Regions from separate parts of the Paenibacillus oryziterrae genome, predicted to be linked through region 3. Evidence: riboswitches for the same ligand, from Rfam matches in the RefSeq annotation. Region 3 holds a riboswitch; each other region holds the start of a gene.
The links. A riboswitch is a leader RNA that binds a small molecule or an ion and turns the genes downstream of it on or off. The one in region 3 is predicted to bind cobalamin.

Region 1 (8,220 bases), on a different contig from region 3:
ATACCATGCTCCTGCTTTTACGTCGCTGAACGGGGAAGCTTCCGCAGCTGCAGCTGGAGCATTGCCCGTCAATCTAAGCAGCAAGGCCGCAAATTGCGCCCGGGTAATATACTCTTTCGGAGCAAAAGCAAAACCTGTGCTGCTTACCCCGTCCATAATTCCCTGTTTAACCGCGGTTTGAACGGCAACTGTCGCCCATGAAGAGATTAATTTCTGATCCGCAAACACGGGTGATACCAATACACGCTGTGTATACCGCGCTACGCTTGGACTTTTACCTTTACTGTAGCCGGTAACAGTCAGAGAATAGACCCCGCCCTTAACGCCGGCAGTAAATGCAGCTGTTCCATATACGTCTGAAGTGACACTTTGCGCACCCATTTGAACCTTAACCTGGGCTGCCGGAGTAACAACTGCCTTGCCGGTCTCCCAGTCCAGCATTGATTTCTGCACCTTCACTGTAAACGGCTTGCCGGCTGCCAGCTGAGCCGGTGTAACTGTGACGGAATCCACCAGCTGTGTTCCGGTGTCACCATAATACACGGTCAGCTGATCCCCGGACTCCAGAACAAACTCTCCCATCCCTACAGCAGGGAAAATCCATTCTCCCTGGCGGGACACGGCATAATTCCAGCCATCATAGCCGCCGTACAGACCTCCTTTAACACCTTGAATCCCTGATACATAATCACCGTAAGCACTGCTGGTCAGCTCAAGCGTAATTTTCTTGTCTGCTTTCAGCTTCTTTAATGCGTCCAGCGCATTTGCGGATGTTACATCGCCTTCAGCCAGAAGGCCCTGTGGACCTTCAATCACAACGGAAACCTGAACTTCAAGCGGCTGCTTCACCGGCTGCGGGAATGCATAAAACCGGCCTTCGCCTTTAACAAACAGCTGATAAGCCACGAGAGCCTGCAAAGCCTGCTCGGTTGCCAAAGCGTTGTACCCACCCGATAACGTGTGGGCAAATCCGCCATCTGTAGTACGGAAGCTAAGCAGACGATCCATCAGCTGATGACTGTCCTTCGTAAATTTCTGGCCGGCAGGATCCACGTTATTTGAGGTCAGCGCGATAATCGCCTGAGCGACACTCTCGCTGCTCTCCCCGTACCCGCCATGATTCTGCTGCTTATTGGACAGCCAGGAAACTGCACGGTCCACAGCGGCCTTCACTTCAGCTTTATCGAGGTGCGCAGACAAGGCTGTAAGTGTCATCGCCGTTACATCCGGATCACTGTCCCCAGTGGAGAGCGTAAAGCCGCCATCCGTGTTTTGTTTGGAGAGAATATGGCTCACCAGCTTATCTTGATTCCACTGTCCGGCGGCAGGCACGCTATAATGGCCTGAATCCAGTGCGAGCAGACTGTAGATCACTCCGTTAAGACCTTGATTGGTCATTCTGCTGTTATTGTAGATTTTCTCTACAAGATTATACCCGGCCAGATTTGTGGCATCGATGCCGGCTGCTGTTGCGGCGAGCACTCTGCGTGCGTAATCCGTAACATTGGTATATGTGCCTTTTTGAGTCTTCACTTCATTCTGCAGTCCGGTCAGGTAGCTATCCGGAAGAACGCTGCCGCTACGAACCAGAGCAATGGCCTGCCAGTCCGATTGAATTCCACGGCTTAGAACCGCCTGCTTGGCTGCAGTAAGAGCCTCTGCTGCTCCCGTTACTGAAACTGCTGTTGTGGTCTGCTCAGCGGCGGATACTCTGCCGGAAGGCACCAAGGAAGTACCGAGAACTGAAACGACCAGAAGCAATGCCATACTTAACATGAAATGTTTGAAAGATAAGATGCGTTTCATTATTTACCTCTTTTCTAATAGGTTTTTGAGAGCGGGGAAAAGGTTTTTGAGGGCCTTGAAAATAGTTTTGAGGGCCGTAAAAGCGGATGTCGTGCATCTAAGATGACGGCGACCGTCTTTTGGAAAATAAAAAAACCGCCCCTGACGGGCGGTCTCATATACTCATTGCGGGGCCAGACATGCTTCAGGCTTCAAGCCCGGACACGAAAGACCTATAACGCATGCTTCTGATTCTTACCCCCCGAAGAAAAGAAGCTGTCACCAAAAAGGCAGGTTTCCTGGCTTATGCCTCATCACTTCCCTTCGCCTTCCCGTTCCTTTAAGAAACAGTGGCCTATGAAGAGTTGCTCCGCATTTACAGTGGCGGGACCGCGCCGGATTGTGGACCGGACTTCCCTTTTAAGCAGACCCTGCTGGGGGCCCGCACCTCTTTTGATAAATATATATAATTTTAATATCCATAATGATAACTAGTAATCTCCCCTATGTCTATAGGGAAGCTCTTGGGATGCCGTCTTGCAGGTCTTTAATTACAGGGTTAGCTGCTTCTCGTAAGTATGAATCTTGCCCGCAGCGTCAGTGAAGGTTAACGTAACCTCCCACTCTCCTCCCCCGGTAAAATAATCCCCCTTCGCTTCATACATGTACTTGTCAAACCCTTCATAGCCATAGGGGTCAGGGCCTCCTCCAAGTGATTTTAGCTTAATAGATGCAGAGGTACCCTCATCACCGCCAGGAATAAGGACGGCTTCTGCTTCGGTGGGAGCCTCATTTCCTGTAGGCAGCCATACATCCATCCGCAGTGTCTGCCCGGAATTCTCATCGAACTCAATCCTCATAGACATATGAGCCGTATCCCCCATCACATGCCAATAGACCGGAGAGGCAACAAACGATTGGGCTGGAGGGGAAGTACCTGACAACATCCCCGCCAGAATAATAGCAGCAACAGCCAATATAATCTCCAGACGGATGGCTTGTATAAAGCCTCTTGGAATAACATCAACTTCTGCACCGGTTTTCTCAGCGAGCTTCTGATTCATCCTTGGAATCAACACCAATCGGTGTAGAGCGGCAATAACCAGAATCAATAAAGTGATAAGTGATTTAAGCAGAACCAGCTGCCCATATGGACTGTGGATTAGTAGCCCCCAGCTCCCGAGCCTGAATAAGGCCAAGAAGATCCCGCTTACGGCAACAGCAACAACCGACGGTAATGCAATAGCGGAGAAACGAAGGATAAGCTGATTTAGCCGGGAATAGGTTATCCCTGACTTCTCTCTGCCATGTATAACCGCGAGCAGCCCGCCTACACCGCCGAACCAGATAGCAGCAGCGCCGATATGCAGAATTTGGGCGGGGACGGCAAACATTCTGGCCGCATCATCTCCCGCCGCATGGCCTGTCAAAGGAAATAACACGATAAGCATAATAACTGCTGCAACCTTCACCAGAAGTGCTGGAAAGGATGTCCCCCCTGATCCCAGCGCCGCCAATACCAGGAGTCCAGCGGCCGCAGGACGCAGCCATGATGCGGTTCCGGCAAAGGTGTCTGTAATCACATTCAGCCACACTTCCGCATAACTTCCCGTACCCGGACCACCTAGCTCATGGGCTAGTGTACCCGTATGCACTACACCGGAGATAATAAAGATGAGGAAAGCCATAATGTATAGAATTCGCTCATTCCGGAGCGAGAATAAGGCAGGCAGGTTATATTCGCCATTCCCCCAAATTCCATACCGGAACAGGATAAAACCAGTGGCAGTGATTGCTGCCAATATATCTAATACGCGAATGAATTTCTCTAGCGCACCATACGAAACAACACCCTCTTCTGCCAATGCTCCCTTTTCAGATCCCGTATTATTTCCTGCCGCCGCAGTCTGCAAATTGCCCGCAGCTGGCGAAACTGCTGATGGTTCTGCCGTTACCGGATTTGGCGACGCACTGGGTGCGGAGCTGGGTGCAGCACTGGGTGCGGCACTCACCGTTACACCTCCCGCAGTTGTTGTGCCTGAGGTTGTGCCTGTTGTTGTACCTGTTGTTGTGCCTGTTGCAGGCACCTCTGTTGCCGCCGGATCTTCGGCGATAGTGAAACTAAAAGAGCCCTCGGTGACATGGGTATCCGCAGCAAGCACCCGGTAGCTCACGCTATACTCTCCTGCTACCAGATCAGGGATCTGATAGATGAACCAGTTGTCTTTTTCCGTACCCGGCTTGCCGTCAATCTTTCTTCCGGTTTGATCTTTTACCGTGATACTGCTAATGGAGGCATCAAATTTCTCACTATATTGAATTTTGATTTCGGCAGGTGATTGTTTAAGTATGGCATCGGCTGAAGGAATCGTCTGCTTCACCTTGGCGTGGGCACTAACCGGGGACGGGAGCAGAAATACAGCAATCATCAGCAGGATCAAAAGTGGATACATTCGTTGCTTCATCCGATTTACCCTCCTAAGCGGCTTACACAAATTATGATCGAACTTCTCTTTATAACCCCATTATAAGTGACATTTATCACACTTGCTGTGAATTTTATGTGTCCCGCTCCATACAAAAAACACTCCTGAAGCTTCAGGAGTGTCTATACATCGATTATATAATCAATCGGTTGGTTCCGGTGTTGCGCTGTCATCGTCTGCCGAATTTGTGTCGTCAGTAGCCGGTGATGCCGAAGGTGCAGGTGAAGAGGTTGGTGCGGCCGATGGTTCAGCCATTAGTGTGAGTGTGTAACCCTCGGCTTTGATCAGACTTCCTTTGAGAAGAGCGGCTTTAGTTTCAAGTACGACCTCTGCTTGGAAAGGCAAGTTTGGTGTTGCCGGCAATGCCGTAGCAGTCTCCGTAGATGCAGTGTTGCTGCCACCTCCCTGGGCTGAATCAGTCACTGCAACCGAACTAGTCGCTGTAACAGAATCAGTCCCTTCAGCGGAATCAGTCACTGCAGCGGAATCAGTATTCACCGCTGTTTCATCACTCTCCGGAGCAGCACTTGAAGGTGTTTCCGTCACAGTGCAGGACTTCGTCACAGCAGATACCCTATAGGATTCCGAGACACCGCCCGAAGACTCAACGCTTACCTCTTCCGGGTTAAACAATTCACAGTCAGTCGCTACAGCGAACTTGAACAGCAGACTGCTGCCCTCTCCTTCACTTGTACGGGTGTCCAGATATACAGCAGCCATATCAGTAGTTGGCTCTGAGCCTACACCCGCAGTTGGTCCAGGACTTGTCTGCGGCAGAGCTGTATCTTTCCCCCCTGAACCCAGCACATTGATCAGGATAAGTGTAATCAGCAGGATTGAGACTAAGAGCATGCCGGAGATCATCAGTTGAAATCGGCTCCGTTGTATCCACCTTGCCAAGGGTGAGGACAGCTTGGACCGGATTTCACTGTACACATTTTGCAGGGCAGGGCCTGCTGCTGCGACAACATTTTTGCGGAAATCACGATTCTTGAAAGCTTCACGGTCATGGGTCAGGAAGTATTTCATGATCGCCCGGCGATATTCCGGCTGCAGCTTCTTGCTTGAAATCATAAACAGAGGGTTGCCATCCGACCAGGCCAGAAAACGGTACATCGTCTCTTCCTGAAACCCGGGTTTGCTCCGGATCAGCTCGAACAGCGCCGCATAATCCAGCGGACCTCCCTCACGGCTATTGCTGTAATAAAAAGCCAAGGGAAGCCGGTCAAACGGCTCTACCTGATTACTTGCCTTCAGCCACCGCCTGCCGAGTAGCTGTACGTCATCGAGCTCCTGTGGTGTCAGCTCAGCAAACAGCTCGACATCCGGTTTCTCTTCTCCGAACCAGCGGTATGCAGCCCGGAGCACATTGGCTTTACGTTTGCTCACATAATCCAGCGGCGGACTCCATTCCGTCACCCCTGATGGGAAATGTACAAAGGGCAATTCGAGCAGTTGTTCCTGAGTAATATCTTCGAGTGACAAGTTCTGGAGCAAATAACGGTCCGCCGCCGAAGCCATAGTCTGCAGCAGTATCAAGGTTTCCGGAGATACCCCAGAGCCCTTGCGCCGTTCTTTTTCCACTCTTTGCACCGTATCGTGAACAGCAGCTACAGCAGTGACTGCTTCCTTCTCCAGCTTCAGCTTCTCCAGCAGATAGTCTCTCACAGCATCCTTCACAAAAGGCAGCTGCAGTGCTTCCGGCAGGAAGCGGCCCCAATTGACCACAAAGCTCATAATATCCGCGGCCCGTCCTGCTGCTCCAAGCCGTGCTTCCACATAGGGCTCAAACAGCGCACCCCGGAACACCGGCTGCGACAGTAGCCTCGTGAAGAAGGCTCTGCCCAATTCATCATCGCTCTCGATAATGCTGTAAGCCGCCTTGACCACATCATCCTGTCCTGCCGCCTGGCTGTTCAGCATTCCGTTGATGAAATAATCGACGATTTTGCCTTTATAGGTGTGGCCCTTCAGCGAAAAATACGCCTTGAAGCTGTCCATAATGGCCGGAACCAGGATGCCCTTTTGCCGGATAAGATCAAATTCACGGTCAAACCGTTCCAGAAACAAATCATTCAGCCTGACTTTGGAATCAAGCGCACCCTCCGCTTTCAGGTAAGAGAGCAGCCCGCTAAGCACGGAGATTTTATTGTCCTCGTAAAGGGCTTCATTTCCCTGTTCAATTTCATAAAATACCGCCAGTTCATTGTATACGGCAAGCGAGGTGCTGCGTTCTCCGTCCCGGCCCTTCAGCATCTCCCCGGAAAAGGACGCAAAGTCCTCCAGAGATGATACATTCGTATGAAGCGCATTCCAGGCAAAGTCGGCATAGGGCTGGCGTTGCGCTCCAAAGTCAACATTCGCGGTACGTCCGGACGCCAGATCAATAATAAAATCCTTCTCGATGCTGCGGTCACCCGGGCGCAGTGAGCCTTTCTCCACAAAGGTTATATGGATATATTTACGGCTCTTGGGCTCGTTGGCATACGTGATGACACCCAGCCTCCGGCGGAATTCATAGGGAAGCGTGCGGAACAGCACCTCCGTCAGCTCAGCGGCGCGGATAGACAACTCGCTAATCGGCACATCAAGTGTGATATAGATTTTCTTCTTGCCCGCTACAGCAGTCATCACCGCTTGAAGCAGGTTTTTGAACAAGACTTCATCGATGCCGAGCGAGTTCAGCACTGCAGCCGGCTCCCGGCCCCTTGTACTTCTGTCTACTGGAATCTCTGAAAGCTCGGGTAAAACGGCTCCTGGCTCATCCTTCAGCTCACGGGCAAAGTCGGCATGCAGCCAGTCACTGTAGCGGTGTAGGATTTCATCCCCTCTGGACGCCGGAACGATAAAGTTATGGGCGAAAAAAGCGCTCCGCTGTCCAGTGAAATCCGTTGCTTGATAGCTGCTGCTGCCAATAACCGTCTCACCAGTCTCTGTATGGAACAGGTGAAGCGCGGCGGGATACTGCGACTCATCCTTCTCCCCGCGGGACGAAAGCTCCGCCGGAGCATCATAGAGGCAGAAAGGATGCAGTATTTTTTTAATAAAATTATTGTCCAGTCCTTCAGACTTCGCTACAGTGTCAAAGCCTTCGGTGGCACGGTAAATCCCCCGCCGCTCGCGGGTATACATCTGCTGGGTGATCAGCGGGGCTTGCGATCTATTCACTGGCCGTCGCTCCCCTCAATGAAGCCCAGCTTGTGCAACAGCCAGATGAATGGCTCATCCACGCGTATCGGGCTGACGACCCCCTCCACCTTCTGATTCACCGGGTTGCTTCCCAGAGCGGATACGGCAAAATAAGCGGTATTCGAAAAATACACATCCATCGTATCTTTAAACGGACGGTCTACCTTAGAAATGAAGCGGCTGATCTCGCCGTCAATGTTATGGAATTCGTCCAGATTCAGACTTTTGCGGTGCACATAATTGTTGAACACATTGCTGTTGGACTTGATATAGTCGCCGTCATTATCCTTCAGCGAATGGAGCATATCGCTTTTGGTCAGCACTACAGCAGTTGGGATATCCGTTCTGCTCTTCTCCTGATAGGCAATGAAATCCCCGAACATCGTCAGTACCACGTCACGCGGTTCATCATACTGCGAAACCCATTCCCCCGGGCGGTCCCCGAGGTTAATATGGATCTTCTCACGGATGGAACGGATCTGCAGCGGGTCCACCATGAACAGGATGCCTGCCGAATTCTTGATATGCTGTCCATGCAGCCCCAGATAATCCTGATCAACCATCCCTTCCCCCGCCACATCGAAGAACACGAGTGTCAAAGGCGGCTTGTCGTCATTTTTAAAAACAAATTGGAATATAAACGGCTCCTGCATTCTCTCCTTCTGCGTGGAAGCCAGCAAATCTCCCCGTTCAAACAGCGGCTCCTCATACAGCGTGCGGAATTTGCGGCTGATTTCAGCATTCAGCGGCATGCAGGCAG
Region 2 (8,220 bases), on a different contig from region 3:
CCTGTATCCTGAATGATTACATTCACAGTACCGTTGTCATTCCGGGTAATCCCCAGCGTGACTGTGCCTCCCTCCGCAGAATATTTAATGGCATTATCCAAGAGAATATACAGCACCTGGTCAATCTGTTCGCTGTCCCCGGTGCAGGTGAAGACTTCTTCGAGATTACCTATGTTCAACTGCAACTTAATCTTGTTCTCTTGCGCTACTAATTGCATTCTAGTGGCAGCGAACGAAAGAGAGTGCTGCAGATCAAAAACTTCCTGCCTTATGGGCAGCAGAGGCGAATCATTTCTGGCCAGCGTCAGTAATTGCCCGGTCAGGCGGGTCATACGCTGTATTTCTTCCTTCATATCCTGAAGCACAGTCTGATGGATCGGAGGGAGCTTATGACGTTCTTCCTCCAGAATATCCACCGACAACTGCAGGACGCTTAAGGGTGTTCTCAGCTCATGGGAGGCATAGGCCGTGAATTTTTGCTGCCGTGTAAACGCATGATTGATGGGCACCATGGCCCTTCCGGCCAAAATATATCCAATAGCTGTAGCTGCCGCAAGCAGGAGAATGGTGATCGCAATGAGGAGCATCTCCATCTCCTTTAGTAAATTTGCCTGCTTTGTAATTTCTTCACCCAGCAGGAGAACATGATTCCCCTGGTCACCGGCCGTCTTTCGCAGTACGGCATAAATGGTCTTTTGTTTACCAGAATCCTTTGTTAAATAGAAGAAGGATGTATTACTGTGAGCATCCAACTGCTGCTGATAGGACGGCAACAACAGCGGGTTGTCTCCCGCAGGTGACTGGGCGGTGATGGTCCAGGAGGTATCTGTTATGACAGCGAATTGGTCGCTTTGCAGATACTCCCATTCCATTCTGTGAGCGTCTGCCTGCCGCTGTTCTCGAATCTCCTCAGCATCATCAACTTGCGGCGATTGATTGAGCCACTCATCCAATGCCTTTTGACTAGCGGATTCCAGATTATGCCTCTCATCCCTGTGCATCACATCCGTCAGTACCCAATAGAAAGAAGCCGCCATGATGAGCAGAATCAATCCAATCATCGTACTGTAAAAAATGGTTAATTGCCTGCGGGTATTAGGTATCATCATGGTCAGCTCCGTTATCGATTAACCGGTACCCTCTTCCATGGACACTTCTAATCAGCTTCACAGTAAAGGGATCGTCGACTTTTTTTCGCAACAGCTTGATGACAGCATCAACCGCATTCAGAGTAACATCTGCGTCATTGCCCCACACATAATTGAGTATCCGCTCTCTGGAGAGCACAGTATTGGGATGACGAGCAAAAAACTCCAGCAATTGAAACTCGCGTTTGGTCAGAGTCAAGGGTACACCATCACGCTCTGCCTCCTGCGTATCAGGATTGAGCCGAAGACCGCTGACCGCATATCTTGTGGTATATCCCCGGGTCTGCTTTCTGCGGTCCAGAGATGTAATTCGGGCTAATAGTTCTTCGAAAGCGAAGGGCTTGATCATATAATCGTCCGCCCCTGTCAGAAGTCCGCTGACGCGATCCTCAATCTCACCGCGGGCCGTCAGCATCAGAATAGCCGTGTTGTCATTCAGACTTCGTTGCTGCCGGCATAGCTCCAGACCGGTTTTGCCGGGAAGCATCCAGTCCAGAATATAGAGATCAAATTCCGCGGTGGCAAAAAACATCTCCGCTTCTTCCGAATTGCGGGCCCATTCCGTCAGATGTCCTGCCAACTTGAGCTTGTACTGGATCATGTAACCAAACTTAGCGTCGTCTTCTACTAATAGAATGCGCATAATAGCCTGCTTTCTTAGTTCTTAATGTGTTTAGGTTATTTTCATTATAACGATTAAAAATGAAAAAATAATGAAAAAAAGCGCAACTTCCAGACTCTTGGAAGCCGCGCTATTCATTCTCAGAAAGGATGCTGGTGAAGGGAATTGAACCCCCGGCCTACGCATTACGAGTGCGTTGCTCTACCCCTGAGCTACACCAGCATAAAAAAACACATTTCCGTCAAACAAAAGAGATTATACAAGGCCGCGCTGAAAAATCAATCCTTTTTACCGGGCATCCGCAGCTTGCCTATTTCCACTAGTTCTCCAGTAGCTTGCGCTCTACGGCTTCAAGTTTGCTGCGGCTGGTGGATTCCTTGTCCCGGCGGTCGTCGATTTTGACAGAGGTCGAGACACGCTTGGCTCCGCCTGCAAAAGGGGACTCGTGCAGCGCCTCAACAGCCGCGAGAATACGTCCCAAAGAGCCCTCAATAATGGTCCCCATCGAGGTTAGTTCATACGTTATCCCCTCCACCTTCTCCAGCACACGCTGCATATCCGCTACATAACTACTGAGACTCGTGCTTCCTGTTCCAATCGGAATGACCGTTACTTCGGCAATAGCCATTTTGATCCCTCCTAAACCTTAAGTGTGGACTCTAGCGAGCCTATTCTATTGTATCAATTCCACTGTCTCCCCACAAACAGACCCAGTTATGGCTATACACGGGAGAGGAGAACCAGGACCAATGTACCCCCGAACAAGCGATCAAATTTTGGAGTGATTGTGGCATCTTTGCGGAGGTTTTATGAATCATTTTTGGCGGCTTCTCCTTCTTCCTGTGGATCAATTGTGGATTACCTGTGGACGGGCTGTGGATCAATTGTGGAGTACTTTCGCGAAGTCCGCATCCGGCGCGGATTTGTGAAAAACATGTTTACAAACACAATATATTGGGTTAATGTTATTCAACAACAACCAAATATAGTGGACACAGGCGCTTTAATTCGTTGATCGGATTTCAGCTTAATAGGGAAGTGCGGTGCAAATCCGCTGCGGTCCCGCCACTGTGAACCGGCTGCCCTCCGGCATTTCATGCCCAGGAGTGGACACCTCTGCAAGCAGAAACCACTGGGATGGCAACACGCCCCCGGGAAGGGGCTTGAAGAGGCCGGAAGCCAGGAGACCTGCCTGTATCCTTACGACACCATCTAATAATCCCTGCGGAGAACAGGAACGGTGTCCGAATGCGAACCAAATCAAGACAAGCCGCACGATCCGATGGGATTGCTGCGTTTACGCATACGGGCATTTCCTGCTTCCGCAGGAAATGCTTTTTTTATATCGAGAGGAGAACGGTACAATGACCTTGCTGGAGAAACGGTACAACGGCACACCAGATACCACGGAAGTTCTTTTGGAGGAAGTAGTCAGTCTGGGACGCGATATTATTGACAGCCTGGACCTGGATTTACTGCGCGAGAACGCCAATTTGAACGGAGAAAGCTTCTCCGGCAAGATGAGCAAGTTCGGCAGCGAGTACTCCAAATGGTACGCCCGTAACTTCACCATGCCGCCGCAGCTCGTACAGGCCATCGAGGACAATGTAGTATATGTGCATGACCTGGACCAATATGCCATCGGGACCACCAACTGCATTTTCATTCCGTTCGCCAAGCTGCTGCGTGAAGGCTTCAACACCGGGAACGGCAGTGTCCGCCCTCCTAATTCCATTATGACAGCGATGTCTCTGGTCGCGATTATTTTCCAGTCCCAGCAAAACGCACAATACGGCGGCGTATCAGCTAATATGCTGGACTATGATCTTGCTCCTTACGTCACCAAATCCTTCGCCAAGCTGTTCCGCAAGGGACTCGAGTATTTTGAAGAAGGACAAGCTGGCGACATTTCCGGTGATATCTCAATGAGCCGCAGCGACCTCGCGGAGCAGTATCCGAGAGCCTTCCGCTTTGCCCAAAAAGAAACCGAGAGCGAAACGCTGCAGGCCGCTGAAAGCATGATACATAACCTGAATACGATGTCCAGCCGCTCCGGCGGACAAATTCCTTTTACTAGCATTAACTACGGAACCTGCACCTCCCCTGAAGGACAGCTCGTCATCAGCTCCCTGCTGACGGCAACTATGAACGGGCTGGGCAGCGGCGAGACACCGGTGTTCCCGATCCAAATCTTCAAATGCAAACAGGGTGTCAACCAGCAGCAGGGCGATCCCAACTATGACCTGTTCCTGAAGGCTGCCGAGTGCTCGGCCCGCAGATTGTATCCGAACTTCGCCAATCTCGACGCGCCGCTCAACATGCAGTACTATGATCCGGCTGACCCGGATACAGAATTTGCAACCATGGGCTGCCGTACCCGGGTACTCGGTGACCGCTTCGGACGTAATCACTGCTCCGGTAAGGGCAATCTAAGTTTCAATACACTGAATCTTGTTCGGCTTGGTTTGGCCCATGGTACGGCCACTGGACGCCGCCTTGTCGCTGATGAAGATGGCTTCTACGATGATCTGGACTATTACATGGATATCGCATTAGAGGGACTTCTCCACCGTTTCCGGATTCAAGCCGCCCAAAAAGCCAAAGCCTCCGATTTCATGATGCGCGAAGGCGTCTGGGAAGGCGGCGAGACACTGGCAGCGGATGACCATGTTGGCGAGCTTCTGAAGCATGGCAGCCTGTCGATCGGTTTTATCGGAATGGCAGAGTGCATGAAAGCAATGTACGGCAAACACCACGCCGAGGACATGGATGTCCATGCCAAAGCCCTGGCGATCGTCCGCCATATGCGCGAATACTGCGACCGCAAGAGTGATGAGCTGAATCTGAACATCACCTTGTTCGCTACTCCGGCCGAAGGATTGTCCGGCAAGTTCACCAAGATTGACCGCAAAGTACTGGGCTCTATCCCTGGCATAACTGACCGGGAATATTATACGAATTCCTTCCATGTTCCGGTCTATTACGACCTGGCAGCTGCCCGCAAGATCAGCTTGGAAGCTCCGTTCCATGAGCACTGCAACGCCGGCGCTATTTCGTATGTGGAGCTGAACGGTAATGCCCGCAGCAACCCGGCGGCTTTTGTCAAAATCATCAAGTATGCCCTGGAGCAGCAAATCAGCTATTTCAGCATTAACCATCCGATTGACCGTTGCTCGAGCTGCGGCTATGAAGGCGTCATCGGCACGAACTGCCCATCCTGCGATGCCCATGAGGATCATGTGCATATCCGCCGCCTGCGCCGCGTGACTGGTTACTTGACCGGAGACTATCAAACCCGCTTTAATGCTGCCAAACAGGCAGAAGTAAGGGACCGGGTTAAGCATCTATGAACATTTGCGGATATTATCCGGAATCCATTAACGAGGGAGAAGGCATGCGGGCCGTGATTTTTCTGAGTGGGTGCCGCCATCGCTGCCCGGGCTGCTTCAATCCCGAGACGTGGAATTTTAATTTCGGGGATGTGTTCACACCGGAAAAGCAGTCGGAGATCATTGCCGAAATGGCTGCCAATCCGTTGCTGGACGGATTAACGCTTGCCGGGGGAGATCCCTTCTTCTCGGCAGGTGAGGCCGCGGAGTTCATCGAAGAGCTCCGGGCCACCCTTCCCGGGTTCCCCGTTTGGATCTACAGCGGATATACCTATGAAGAAATCACAGCAGTCACCGGCTCGCCGGAATATCGCCTGCTTGAGTTGTGCCAGGTCCTGATCGACGGACGTTTTATGCAAGAACTGAAAGACACCACTCTTCCCTACCGGGGAAGCAGTAACCAGCGAATTATCGACATCCCGGCCAGCCTCACGGCGGCGAATGTTGTTCTTTGGCAGCCCTCTGCACTCTAAGACATTAAAGTCATTGTAGTCATTTCGGGCTGCTTTTTCCGATCCTATAGTTCAATTTTTGATATTGAAAATTAATTCCATTCCAGAAGGGAAGCTGATCTTTATGCCTCAAGTCGTAGTGAAACCGGACAACCGCCAACTGGCCTTTGATGAAATTCGTCTCTCTGTCTATGCCGACCGTATCCTGAAAGGACTGGATCAGCTAAGCAAGGAAACACTCCTGCGCGGTGTGCAGTCCAAGCTGCGCCGGGAGCAGGTCAGCGGCGATGAAATCAGCAGTGCTTTTACAATGAGTGCCCTGGAGCTGGTAAGCAAAGAAGAGCCGGACTGGAAGTTCGCCGCCGCCCGTTCCCTGCTGACCTCCCTGTATAAGAAAGCTGCCGTGAACCGCCGTTACAAAGCTTACCCGGAAGAGCCTTACGGTGAGTTGTACCCACTGATTGCTGATCTGGTCAAAAAAGGAATCTACCGCGAAGAGCTCCTGACCTGCTACACCAAAGAACAGATCGCCGAGCTTGAAGCCAGTATTGATTACACCCGTGACCTGCTTTTTGACTACATCGGGCTGCTCACCCTCTCCGATCGCTATCTGGCCCATGACTTCGACGGACGCGTTATGGAGCTGCCCCAGGAACGTTATATGGTCATTGCCATGTACCTGATGCACCGCGAGCCGGAAGAGAAGCGCATGGCGCTTGTCAAAGAGGCGTACTGGGCGATGAGCAATATCTATATGACCGCAGCGACCCCAACCATGTCCAATGCTGGCAAAAAAGTCGCCGGGCAGCTCTCCAGCTGCTTCATCGACACGGTGGATGACTCGCTCGAGGGCATCTTCGATTCCAATACCGACGTGGCCCGGCTAAGCAAAATGGGCGGCGGTATCGGCGTCTACCTGGGTAAAGTACGGGCCCGCGGCTCTGATATCCGCGGTCATAAGAATACCAGCTCCGGCGTCATCCCTTGGATTCGCCAATTAAATAACACCGCCGTCAGCGTGGACCAGCTGGGCACGCGCAAAGGCGCCATCGCCGTCTATCTTGATGTGTTCCATAAAGATATTCTCGCCTTCCTCGATCTGAAGTTGAACAATGGTGACGAGCGGATGCGCGCACATGATGTGTTCCATGGCGTCTGCCTGCCGGATCTGTTCATGGAAGCCGTTGAAGCACGGGGACACTGGAACCTGTTCTGTCCGCATGAGATCAAGAAGGTGATGGGCTGGAAAGATGAGAATGGCCGGGCGCTGGGTCTAGAGGATTTCTACGATGAAGAGCTTGGACAAGGGGCCTTCCGGGAGAAATATGCCGAGGCCAGTGCGAATCAGGAATTATCCCGCATCACGGTTCCAGCCATTGATATCATGAAGCGGATTATGAAATCGCAACTGGAGACCGGCACACCGTATATGTTCTACCGGGATACGGTGAACCGGGCGAACCCGAACCGCCACGCGGGAATGGTCTTCTCCTCCAACCTGTGCACAGAAATCATGCAGAACCAGTCGGCAACGGTAGTAGAACAGGAAGAACTGGTGACTAAGGACGGTCAGACCCGGATCGTCATCTCCAAAATTCCCGGTGACTTCGTCGTCTGCAACCTGAATTCGATCCATCTGGCCCGTGCGGTTCCCGCCGGAGTCTTGGAACGTCTCGTGCCAATCCAGGTACGCATGCTGGATAATGTCATCGACATCAACAATATTGAAGTGCTGCAGGCACAGTACACCAACAGCCAATACCGCGCCGTCGGTCTCGGCACATTCGGCCTGCACCATCTGCTTGCCCTGAAGGGCATCCGCTGGGAGTCCGAAGAAGCCGTCGAATACAACAACCACCTGTATGAGCACATCAACTATCTGCTCGTGCGTTCAAGTATGGAGCTGGCCCGCGAGAAGGGCCGTTATCCGAAGTTCGCCGGATCCGACTGGGAGAGCGGTGCCTACTTCACCTCACGCGGTTATACCAGCGGAGAACAGGAAGGTAAATATGTAACCACCGAACAGTGGCGTGAGCTGCAGCAAGAAGTGGCCAGAGATGGAGTCCGCAACGCCTGGATGTTCGCCATCGCACCGAACGGCTCCACCTCGATTATTGCCGGTTCTACCGCCAGCATCGATCCGCTCTACGAGCTGCTCTCCTACGAGGAGAAGACAACCTACAAGATTGCGAACCCTGCGCCGGACCTTTCCGAGAAGACGATCTGGTATTACAAGACGGCCTTCCTGATTGACCAGAACTGGTCGATCCGCATGGCCTCCGCCCGCCAGCGCCACGTCGACCAGGGCCAAAGCTTCAACCTGTACGTGCGCCCGGACATCAAGGCCACGGAGTTCCTGGAGCTGCACCTGAACGCCTGGAAGGGCGGCCTGAAGTCGACCTATTATGTGCGCAGCCGGGCATTGACGATCGAAGAGTGCGAGTCTTGCGCAAGCTAAACGGTTCTTTACACTTTAAATTCCGGCGCTATATCCGCCACTACAAGGAATGTTTGGACTTCCGGTCGCTGTTATCCTCAGATTTCCTGATTTAAACCGCTATGCGGTTGAAATCTGAGGATAGCTTATGCTTTCGAAGCGAGCTTTCCTG
Region 3 (8,220 bases):
TTACTGTCCCGCATAAAAATGACGGAGCAGGGAATTACGCTGAATGGTGAACGGGTCTATATCAGTGTACGGGTCCGCGCCGGAGATACTGTCCAGATCCGTATGGAGATTGAGACGTCGGCAGATATTTTGCCTGAGCCGGTTCCCATTGAAATCCTCTATGAAGATGAGCATTTGCTCGTCGTCAATAAAGCGGCAGGGATCATTGTTCATCCCACTCATGGACATTATACCGGCACGCTTGCCAATGGGGTCGTTCATTACTGGGAGCAGCAGAATAAACAGTACCGCTTTCGCCCTGTCCACCGGCTGGACCAGGAGACTTCCGGCGTATTAGTGATTGCGAAGAATCCGTATATTCATCAGCACATCTCGGAGCAGATGATTGCCGGAACTGTAGATAAGCGTTACACCGCCTTTGTTCACGGGGTACCCGCGAGCCCTTCTGGAGATATAGACGGCCCGATTGACCGTGACCCGGAAGAACCGCATCGGCGCATCGTAACACCAAGCGGCTATCCCTCACTCACTCGATATATGGTCAAAGAAGAATTCGGTGCTTACGGAGCTCGTGTTGAGCTGAAGCTAGAGAGCGGCCGGACACATCAAATCCGCGTTCACATGACCTCTATCGGCTGCCCGCTGATTGGAGATGGCATGTACCGCCACGAGCTTTATGGCCGGGGGGATTTGTCCGAAGCGGAAACTCACCAGCTGGAAAACGTAGCCGCCCTTGACGCAGCCATCCCGCGCCAGGCATTGCACGCCGTGCGCCTGACGCTGAAGCACCCTATTCTGCAGCGTGAGATCACTTTCGAAGCCCCGCTGCCGCCCGACATGGCAGCGCTGGAGGCCTTACTTTCCCGCAACACAGAGCGGGAATAGGCTATTATTTAATACGGCGATGAAACAACGAAGAGGAATTTTGGAACTGGAGAAGCGTAGCGTTCGCCCGAAAGCTTTCCGTAGGAAAGCTCGCATCGGAAGCATAAGCCATCCTCGGATTTCTACCGCGGAGAGCGGTTAAAATCAGGAAATCTGAGGATAACAGCGATCGGAAGAATAATTCGCCGGTGAAGCGGCCGGTATCACGACTAAGTAAGGAGAGACTATGACCACACTTAAAATATATCTTTATCCTAAATGCAGCACCTGCCGCAGCGCCGTGAAATGGCTTGAAAGCCAAGGGCATGAGCTTGAGCAGCAGAATATAGCCGAGCAGCCGCCAACGGTGGAAGAGCTGCGCAAGCTGGTTGCGGACAGCGGACTGGAACTGAAGAAGTTTTTTAATACCTCAGGCGAAGTGTATAAGGCTCTGGATCTGAAGAGCAAGCTGCCGGAACTAAATGAGCAGGAGCAGTTGGAGCTGCTGGCAAGTCATGGCATGCTGATTAAACGTCCCGTAGTCACTGACGGTAGACAGGTTACTGTTGGATTCAAGGAAGATTTGTATACTGGAGCCTGGAGCAGAGAGTTGCACCTGGCCAATCACAACTAAGGGAGAGGTTGCACATGGCAGCAGAAACATCGGGCCGGATTATGATCGTGGACGGAATGGCGCTGCTGTTCCGGGCCTATTATGCCACCGCCTACGGCGGATACATCCGTAAGACCAGTGCGGGACTGCCGACGAATGCGGTGTATGGATTTTTGCAGTATTTTTTCGACGCAGTATCTACCTTTGAGCCTTCTCATGTGGTGTGCTGCTGGGATATGGGCAAAGGCACGTTCCGCACCGAGAAATATGACGGGTATAAATCGAACCGTGCTGAGCCTCCGCTGGAATTGATCCCGCAGTTCGATCTGGTCAAAGAGGTCGTTGCTGAGCTCGGGATACCCAACGTGGGTCTTGTTGGTTATGAGGCTGATGATTGCATCGGCACACTGGCGTCTTGCTTTAGTGAAGAGTCCGAGGTCTATATTCTGACCGGAGACCACGATATGCTGCAGCTCGTCAATGATACCGTTAAGGTCGTTATTATGAAAAAAGGCCGTTCCAACTATAAAGTGTATGATCCGGCGGAGCTGTTAGCGGACAAGGGTCTGACTCCCGCACAGGTCATCGACCTGAAAGGGTTCATGGGGGACACAAGTGACAATTATCCCGGCGTCCGCGGGATCGGTGAGAAGACGGCGCTGAAGCTGCTGACCGATTACGGCACCGTGGAAGGTGTCATCGAGAACCTGCACCTGCTGCCGAAAGGTGTAAGAGCCAAGATTGAGGCCGATATCGATATGCTGCATTTATCCCGCGAGCTTGCATCGATCCGCTGCGATGTGCCGATTGTGTGCACCTTGACTGAATGCCTCTGGGCATTGCCAAGAGATTCAGCGGCACGTAAATTCAAGGAGCTGGAATTCGGCAGCCTGATGTATTTGATCTCCGCGGTGCAGGAAGAAGAAGGCATCGTACAGATCGAGCTGGGGGATTTGGGTTAAGAATAGGTATAGAAGTATTCCTCGGGTTATACAGACCTGAGGAGTACTTCTTTTTTTATTTCTCCGCTAATTCAGGTGGCCACCATTTGTCCTCCATTAACATGGATGGTCTGGCCTGTGATATAGGATCCGTCATCCGAAGCAAGTAGAACGTAGACGGGTGCCAGCTCATAGGGCTGTCCTGCCCGCTTCATAGGTACATTCGTTCCGAACGTGCGGATGGCTTCCGGCGGTTGTGTTGCCGGGTTCAGCGGTGTCCAGATCGGGCCGGGAGCGACCGCGTTCACCCGGATGCCCTGCCCGACGACATTGTTCGCCAGAGCGCGGGTAAAGCTGACAATTGCCCCTTTGGAAGCGGAATAATCAATGAGTGTTTCTTCTCCGACATAAGCGGTGACAGAAGCTGTATTGACAATGCTTGCACCTGCGCGCATATGAGGCAGGGCAGCGGTCGTCAGATGAAAGAAGGAGATAATGTTCGTATTAAATGTGTTGTACAGCTGTTCATCGCTGATCTCCAGATATGAGTTTCGGACAAATTGTATACCGTGGTTGTTGACAAGGATATCAATTGTACCGTAGCAATCTATTGTCATTTGAACGGCGCGGCAGCAAGCTTCCTTACTTCTCAGATCCCCCGGAATCAGGAGGCAGCGGCGACCCAAGTTATGAATGGCCTCTCGGGTCTCCTCCGCATCACGGTGTTCGTTGAGATAAGGTATGGCTACATCAGCGCCTTCCTTGGCAAAAGCGACTGCCACCGCCCGCCCAATTCCACTATCACCGCCGGTAATAATTGCAACCTTGTTTAGCAGCTTGCCGCTGCCTCTGTAATTAGGGTTGTCATAAAGGGGGCGCGGAACAACCAGATATTCCAGCCCCGGCTGCCCGGGTTGATGCTGGACGGGAAAAGCAATTGGCACTTCTTCGCAGCGGACTTCTTTGCCGATATACGGGTAAAGTGGATTCATTTCTCTTTCCTTTCATGATTAAGATTTTGAAATCAGTATATTCATCCCGGCTTAAGGAGTGCCCAGAGACAGGTCCAGTTCCCACTTTTATCACAGACACCCCATGCCAAGTCCGCTATGATGTACAGGATAAAATAGCGAACAACAAGGTGCCCTTGCATGAGCCAAGGGATAACAGGGAATCGGGTGAAAGTCCCGAGCGGTCCCGCCACTGTAATGGAGAGCTTGTCTTCAACATGTCACTTGGCATTTGCCGGGGAAGACGAAGAACGGGCGTTAGCATCCCAAGCCAGGAGACCTACCTTGTTGGCGCACACCAGGACTCTACGCGGATAGGAGTGGTGTACGAACATAGCAAAAGAAGCGGAAAGTCTGTCCTTTCCGCGAAGAGGTGCAGCAACCATTCGGAAGCCAGGCGGAATTCGGATGTTACAGCTCCTTGGGCGGTGCCTGCGGGCAGATTTAACGCCGGGATTTTTTTGCGGATGAAGAGTACATATACCTCCCACCCATACAGGGTGGGTTTTTTGCAGTTTCCGGGATGTCGAATGATAAAGCTGGAGGAGATGTAATGAACAGGCGAAGGATATTGAAGCTTACTGCCTTGGTTGGCGGATTTACTGTATATTTCTCGCTCAATGAGCCGGGAACCGCTGAAGCCATGCACATTATGGAAGGTTTTCTGCCGGTAGGCTGGGCTGCTTTCTGGTGGGCGGTATTTCTGCCGTTGTTCTTTCTTGGCATGGTTCGCTTGAAAAGAATGACCCAGGAGAACCCGGAGTTGAAGCTGCTGCTTGGCCTGTCGGGCGCGTTCACCTTTGTGCTGTCAGCGCTGAAAATGCCGTCGGTCACCGGCAGCAGCTCCCATCCTACGGGTACGGGGCTTGGCGCAGTGATGCTGGGGCCGCTGCCCATGAGCGTTATCGGCTCCATCGTGCTTCTGTTTCAAGCGCTGCTGTTAGCACACGGCGGGATTACGACACTTGGAGCGAACGCGTTCTCGATGGCGGTGGCAGGTCCTTTTGCCGGATATGCAGCATATAAGCTGGTATTGAAATTCACGGGCCGCGAGAGCTGGGCGGTATTCAGTGCAGCGTTCGTCGCTGACATGATGACCTATGTCGTTACTTCACTCCAGCTCGCAGTTGCTTTTCCGGCAGCGAATGGCGGGATCTTGGCTTCTTTTCTGAAGTTCGGAGGTATTTTTGCCATCACACAAATTCCGCTGGCGATCAGTGAGGGACTGCTGACGGTGCTGCTGTGGAACTGGTTAAAGGCTTATAGCCCGGGTGAGCTGTCGCTGCTTAAACGGAATATGAAAGGGGCGGGACCGGAATGAGCACCAAATGGAAAAACGGATGGATGCTGCTCGCTGTGATCCTGCTCGTAGTATTGCCGCTGCTCTTCGTGAAGGGTGAATTCGGCGGAGCCGACGATGCGGCTGAAAGTGCAATTAGTGACATTAATCCTTCGTATTCACCCTGGTTTAAGCCTTTGGCTGAACTGCCAGGGGAAACAGAAAGCATGCTGTTCGCTTTGCAGGCGGCCATCGGCGCTGGAGTAATCGGCTATACACTCGGGTTCCTCAGAGGAAGACATGGCGGAAAGAAATCTCATGATCAGAAGGATTGACGCTTTAGCCTATAGCAATCGGTTCCGGCAGGTATCACCGATGTGGAAAAGCATGTTCGCAGCATCCATGTTCCTGCTCTCCTACATCCTTCATCCTGCCCTTCAGCTTGTCATTGCCTTATGGATGATTGTATGGAGTGTCGGTTATGCCAGGATTCCGGTACGTGCCTATGGCATGCTGCTCGGGGCAGCACTATTGTTCTACGGTATGAGTCTTCCGGCGCTGCTCATTGAAGTAGGGAGTCCTTCCTCCGGTGAAGCTGTTATTTCCATTGCCCTTCCGGGTACAGCACAGGCGGCTTATATATCCTTTGATGGATTGTTCACGGCGGGACTGCTGTTGTCGCGGATGGCGGCATGCCTAACCTGTATGTTCTTTATTATCTTCACAACTCCTTTCGCTGAACTCTTGCAGGTTCTCCGGAGGCTTCGTGTGCCCCAAATCGTATTGGAGCTGATGCTAATCATGTACCGTTTTTTGTTCCTGCTTAGCGATACGGCACATGGAATGCTGCTTGCCCGGAAGCTGCGCGGGGGAAGGCGGGGATTTGCCATGAAGCTAAAGGAAACGGCGGGAATGGCAGGCGGCTTGTTCGCCAAGACCATGCACCGGTATCACGGGCTTTCACAGGGACTTGAAACCAGGGGTTTTACGGGTGAGATTATCCTGCCTCCTTATAAAGCCCGACTGGTTCCTCGCAGGTATAGGATTGAGGCTTACAGCGGAATTTTACTGCTTCTGTTGGTACAGTTATTTATCTGGCGCCACAGATTGTGACAAGGAGATCAAGATGATTAAGGACAGTATTCTGGAGTTAAAAGATGTGATTTTTCGATATCCCGATGCCAAGAACCCTGCGTTGGACCGGTTATCCTTATCGATTCCTAAAGGCTGCAAAACGGCGGTATTGGGTCATAACGGATCGGGCAAATCAACATTGTTCCTGCATATGGTGGGAATTCTGCGGCCGCAGAACGGTGTGGTAATCAAGGATGGAAGAGAGCTGTCCTATGCCCGAAAAGAGCTGGCTGTGCTGCGCAGCAGAATCGGTCTCGCCTTTCAGGACCCGGAGCAGCAGCTCATTCTGAATACGCCGCTGGAGGATGTATCCTTTGGCCTGAGCGGCACCGGAATGAATGAATCAAGCATTAGCGAGAAATGTGCGGCGGCACTTGAAATGCTTAACATGAGTGAATTCGGAGATCAGCCGATCCATCAGCTTAGCCTGGGGCAAAAGAAGCGTACCGCACTTGCAGGTATTCTGGCGATGGAGCCGGAAATGATCCTGCTCGATGAGCCGACCTCGTATTTGGATCCTTTATCGGAAGCGCTGCTGCTTAAAGGGCTGGAGGCCGTACACCAGAAGGGTACTACGCTCGTGATGGCTACCCATGATATGGATCTTGCCTACCGATGGGCGGATTGGATCATTGTAATGGACCGGGGGAGCTGCCGGGCGTCAGGAACACCGGAGGATATTTTTGCTTCACCGGAAGAATTGAGAGCATTAGGGCTTGAGCTGCCGATGCTTGCTGATCTGTGGCAAAGTCTGCCGCAGCAGCTCACAGCCGGTATCCCTGCACCACGCAGTAACGGAGAGTTCAAAGTGCGGTTGAACGTGCTACTGGGCGGAGATGCAGTGAGACATTGTGAATAAACAGACAAATATAGCCTGAAACGGCAAACAAACGATAGGGGAACAAATATGAACACACGAGGAAAACTGCTGATTATCGGTTTTGGCCCTGGTGCACTGGAGCATATTACCGGCCGGGCGCTGGCGGCGCTGGACGAGAGTGAAGCTGTCATCGGCTACAACACGTATGTTGAGCTGATTCAACCGCTTTTGCGGCATCAGGAGATTGTCGGTACAGGAATGACTGAAGAGGTTAGCCGGGCACAGGAGGCCGTACGCAGAGCAGAAGCAGGGCAGATTGTTGCCGTAATCTCCAGTGGTGACGCGGGAGTCTACGGTATGGCAGGGCTGGTCTATGAAGTGCTGATTGAACGCGGATGGAAGCGTGACGAAGGTGTGGAAGTTGAGGTGATTCCCGGCATTTCGGCGATCCAGTCCTGCTCCTCGCTGTTGGGTGCACCTATTATGCATGATGCCTGCACAATTAGTCTAAGTGATCATCTGACACCGTGGGAGAGCATTGCAGCACGCATTGATGCGGCGGGTTCCGCCGATTTCGTGGTTGCTTTTTATAATCCGCGCAGCGGAAAGCGCACGCAGCAGATCGAAGAAGCACGGCGGATATTGCTCCGTTACCGTGATCCTTCTACACCCGTTGGTATCGTCAAAAGCGCCTACAGAGACCGGCAGCATACGGTGGTAACCACGCTTCAGGATATGCTGGAGCATGAGATCGGAATGTTATCCACTGTAGTCGTAGGTAATTCCGCAACGGCAGTATATGAAGGCATTATGGTCACCCCACGCGGGTATGACCGCAAATACAATCTAACCGCAGAGACCCAAGCTCTAAAGCCGCATGAACGGCTGCGGACATCGTCGGAGCCTTGGTCATTAGCCGCCTCTGCCATTATCAGTACAGGATCGGCTAAGGGAAATGAAGAACCTGCTGAAGTGGAAATTTCGCCTGCGCTGGGGAGTCATTCTTTTAGCGGGGAACAACTGATGCTGATTGCAGAATGGGCAGGTACAAACGGACAGCTCCAAAGCCTGCGTAACGGACATTATTTGCTTCGGAGTACGGCGTCGAGAGTCGAAGGAATGCTGGAGAGGCTGGAAGCCTCAGGAGTCCGTATCTGCCGCCCGGGTAAGGTTGTGCGGGTAAGTACCTGTGATTTTTGCGAGCTGAAGAAAGAGGAAGGCCTCAGAGCAGCAGAGCGTCTCCTATTGAAATTTGAAGGACTGCCTGTACCGCGGGAGCTCTCCATTCAAGTGAATGGCTGCGGAATGGCCTGCGGTGGAGCTGTGCTGGCGGATATCGGTGTAATCCTCTCAAAGGGACGTTTTGAGATTTATATAGGCGGTAAACGAACAGGTAAGCTTGCGTATCCCGGTATTCTTGTCCACCAAGGACTGAATGAACATGAGGTACTTACAGCCGTATTGAATATCGTAGAGAATTACCGTGAACAGGGATATGCTAATGAGCGGTTTCACGCCTTTTTTGAACGGATCGGCGGTGCGAATAGCGGTATATGGCA

Region 1: another riboswitch for cobalamin. It lies ahead of ACAN55_RS11200 (S-layer homology domain-containing protein); the one in region 3 lies ahead of ACAN55_RS13020 (energy-coupling factor ABC transporter permease).
Region 2: another riboswitch for cobalamin. It lies ahead of ACAN55_RS03190 (anaerobic ribonucleoside triphosphate reductase); the one in region 3 lies ahead of ACAN55_RS13020 (energy-coupling factor ABC transporter permease).

Annotation. Positions count from the first base shown of each region.
Region 1 covers NZ_JBGJZO010000008.1:84,723-92,942, reverse strand. Annotated here, with positions in the region: gene ACAN55_RS11200 (S-layer homology domain-containing protein) at 1-1,806, opposite strand, end outside; cobalamin riboswitch at 2,058-2,252, opposite strand; gene ACAN55_RS11195 (copper resistance CopC/CopD family protein) at 2,337-4,250, opposite strand; gene ACAN55_RS11190 (GAP1-N2 domain-containing protein) at 4,413-7,439, opposite strand; gene ACAN55_RS11185 (TRAFAC clade GTPase domain-containing protein) at 7,436-8,220, opposite strand, start outside.
Region 2 covers NZ_JBGJZO010000002.1:167,310-175,529, forward strand. Annotated here, with positions in the region: gene ACAN55_RS03170 (sensor histidine kinase) at 1-1,109, opposite strand, end outside; gene ACAN55_RS03175 (response regulator transcription factor) at 1,096-1,791, opposite strand; tRNA gene ACAN55_RS03180 (tRNA-Thr) at 1,921-1,992, opposite strand; gene ACAN55_RS03185 (MTH1187 family thiamine-binding protein) at 2,090-2,398, opposite strand; cobalamin riboswitch at 2,750-2,980, shown strand; gene ACAN55_RS03190 (anaerobic ribonucleoside triphosphate reductase) at 3,135-5,120, shown strand; gene nrdG (anaerobic ribonucleoside-triphosphate reductase activating protein) at 5,117-5,632, shown strand; gene ACAN55_RS03200 (ribonucleoside-diphosphate reductase subunit alpha) at 5,736-8,069, shown strand.
Region 3 covers NZ_JBGJZO010000010.1:102,435-110,654, reverse strand. Annotated here, with positions in the region: gene ACAN55_RS13040 (RluA family pseudouridine synthase) at 1-885, shown strand, start outside; gene ACAN55_RS13035 (arsenate reductase family protein) at 1,112-1,498, shown strand; gene ACAN55_RS13030 (5'-3' exonuclease) at 1,513-2,439, shown strand; gene ACAN55_RS13025 (SDR family oxidoreductase) at 2,511-3,410, opposite strand; cobalamin riboswitch at 3,541-3,730, shown strand; gene ACAN55_RS13020 (energy-coupling factor ABC transporter permease) at 3,982-4,749, shown strand; gene ACAN55_RS13015 (energy-coupling factor ABC transporter substrate-binding protein) at 4,746-5,042, shown strand; gene cbiQ (cobalt ECF transporter T component CbiQ) at 5,008-5,820, shown strand; gene ACAN55_RS13005 (energy-coupling factor ABC transporter ATP-binding protein) at 5,834-6,700, shown strand; gene cobJ (precorrin-3B C(17)-methyltransferase) at 6,749-8,220, shown strand, end outside.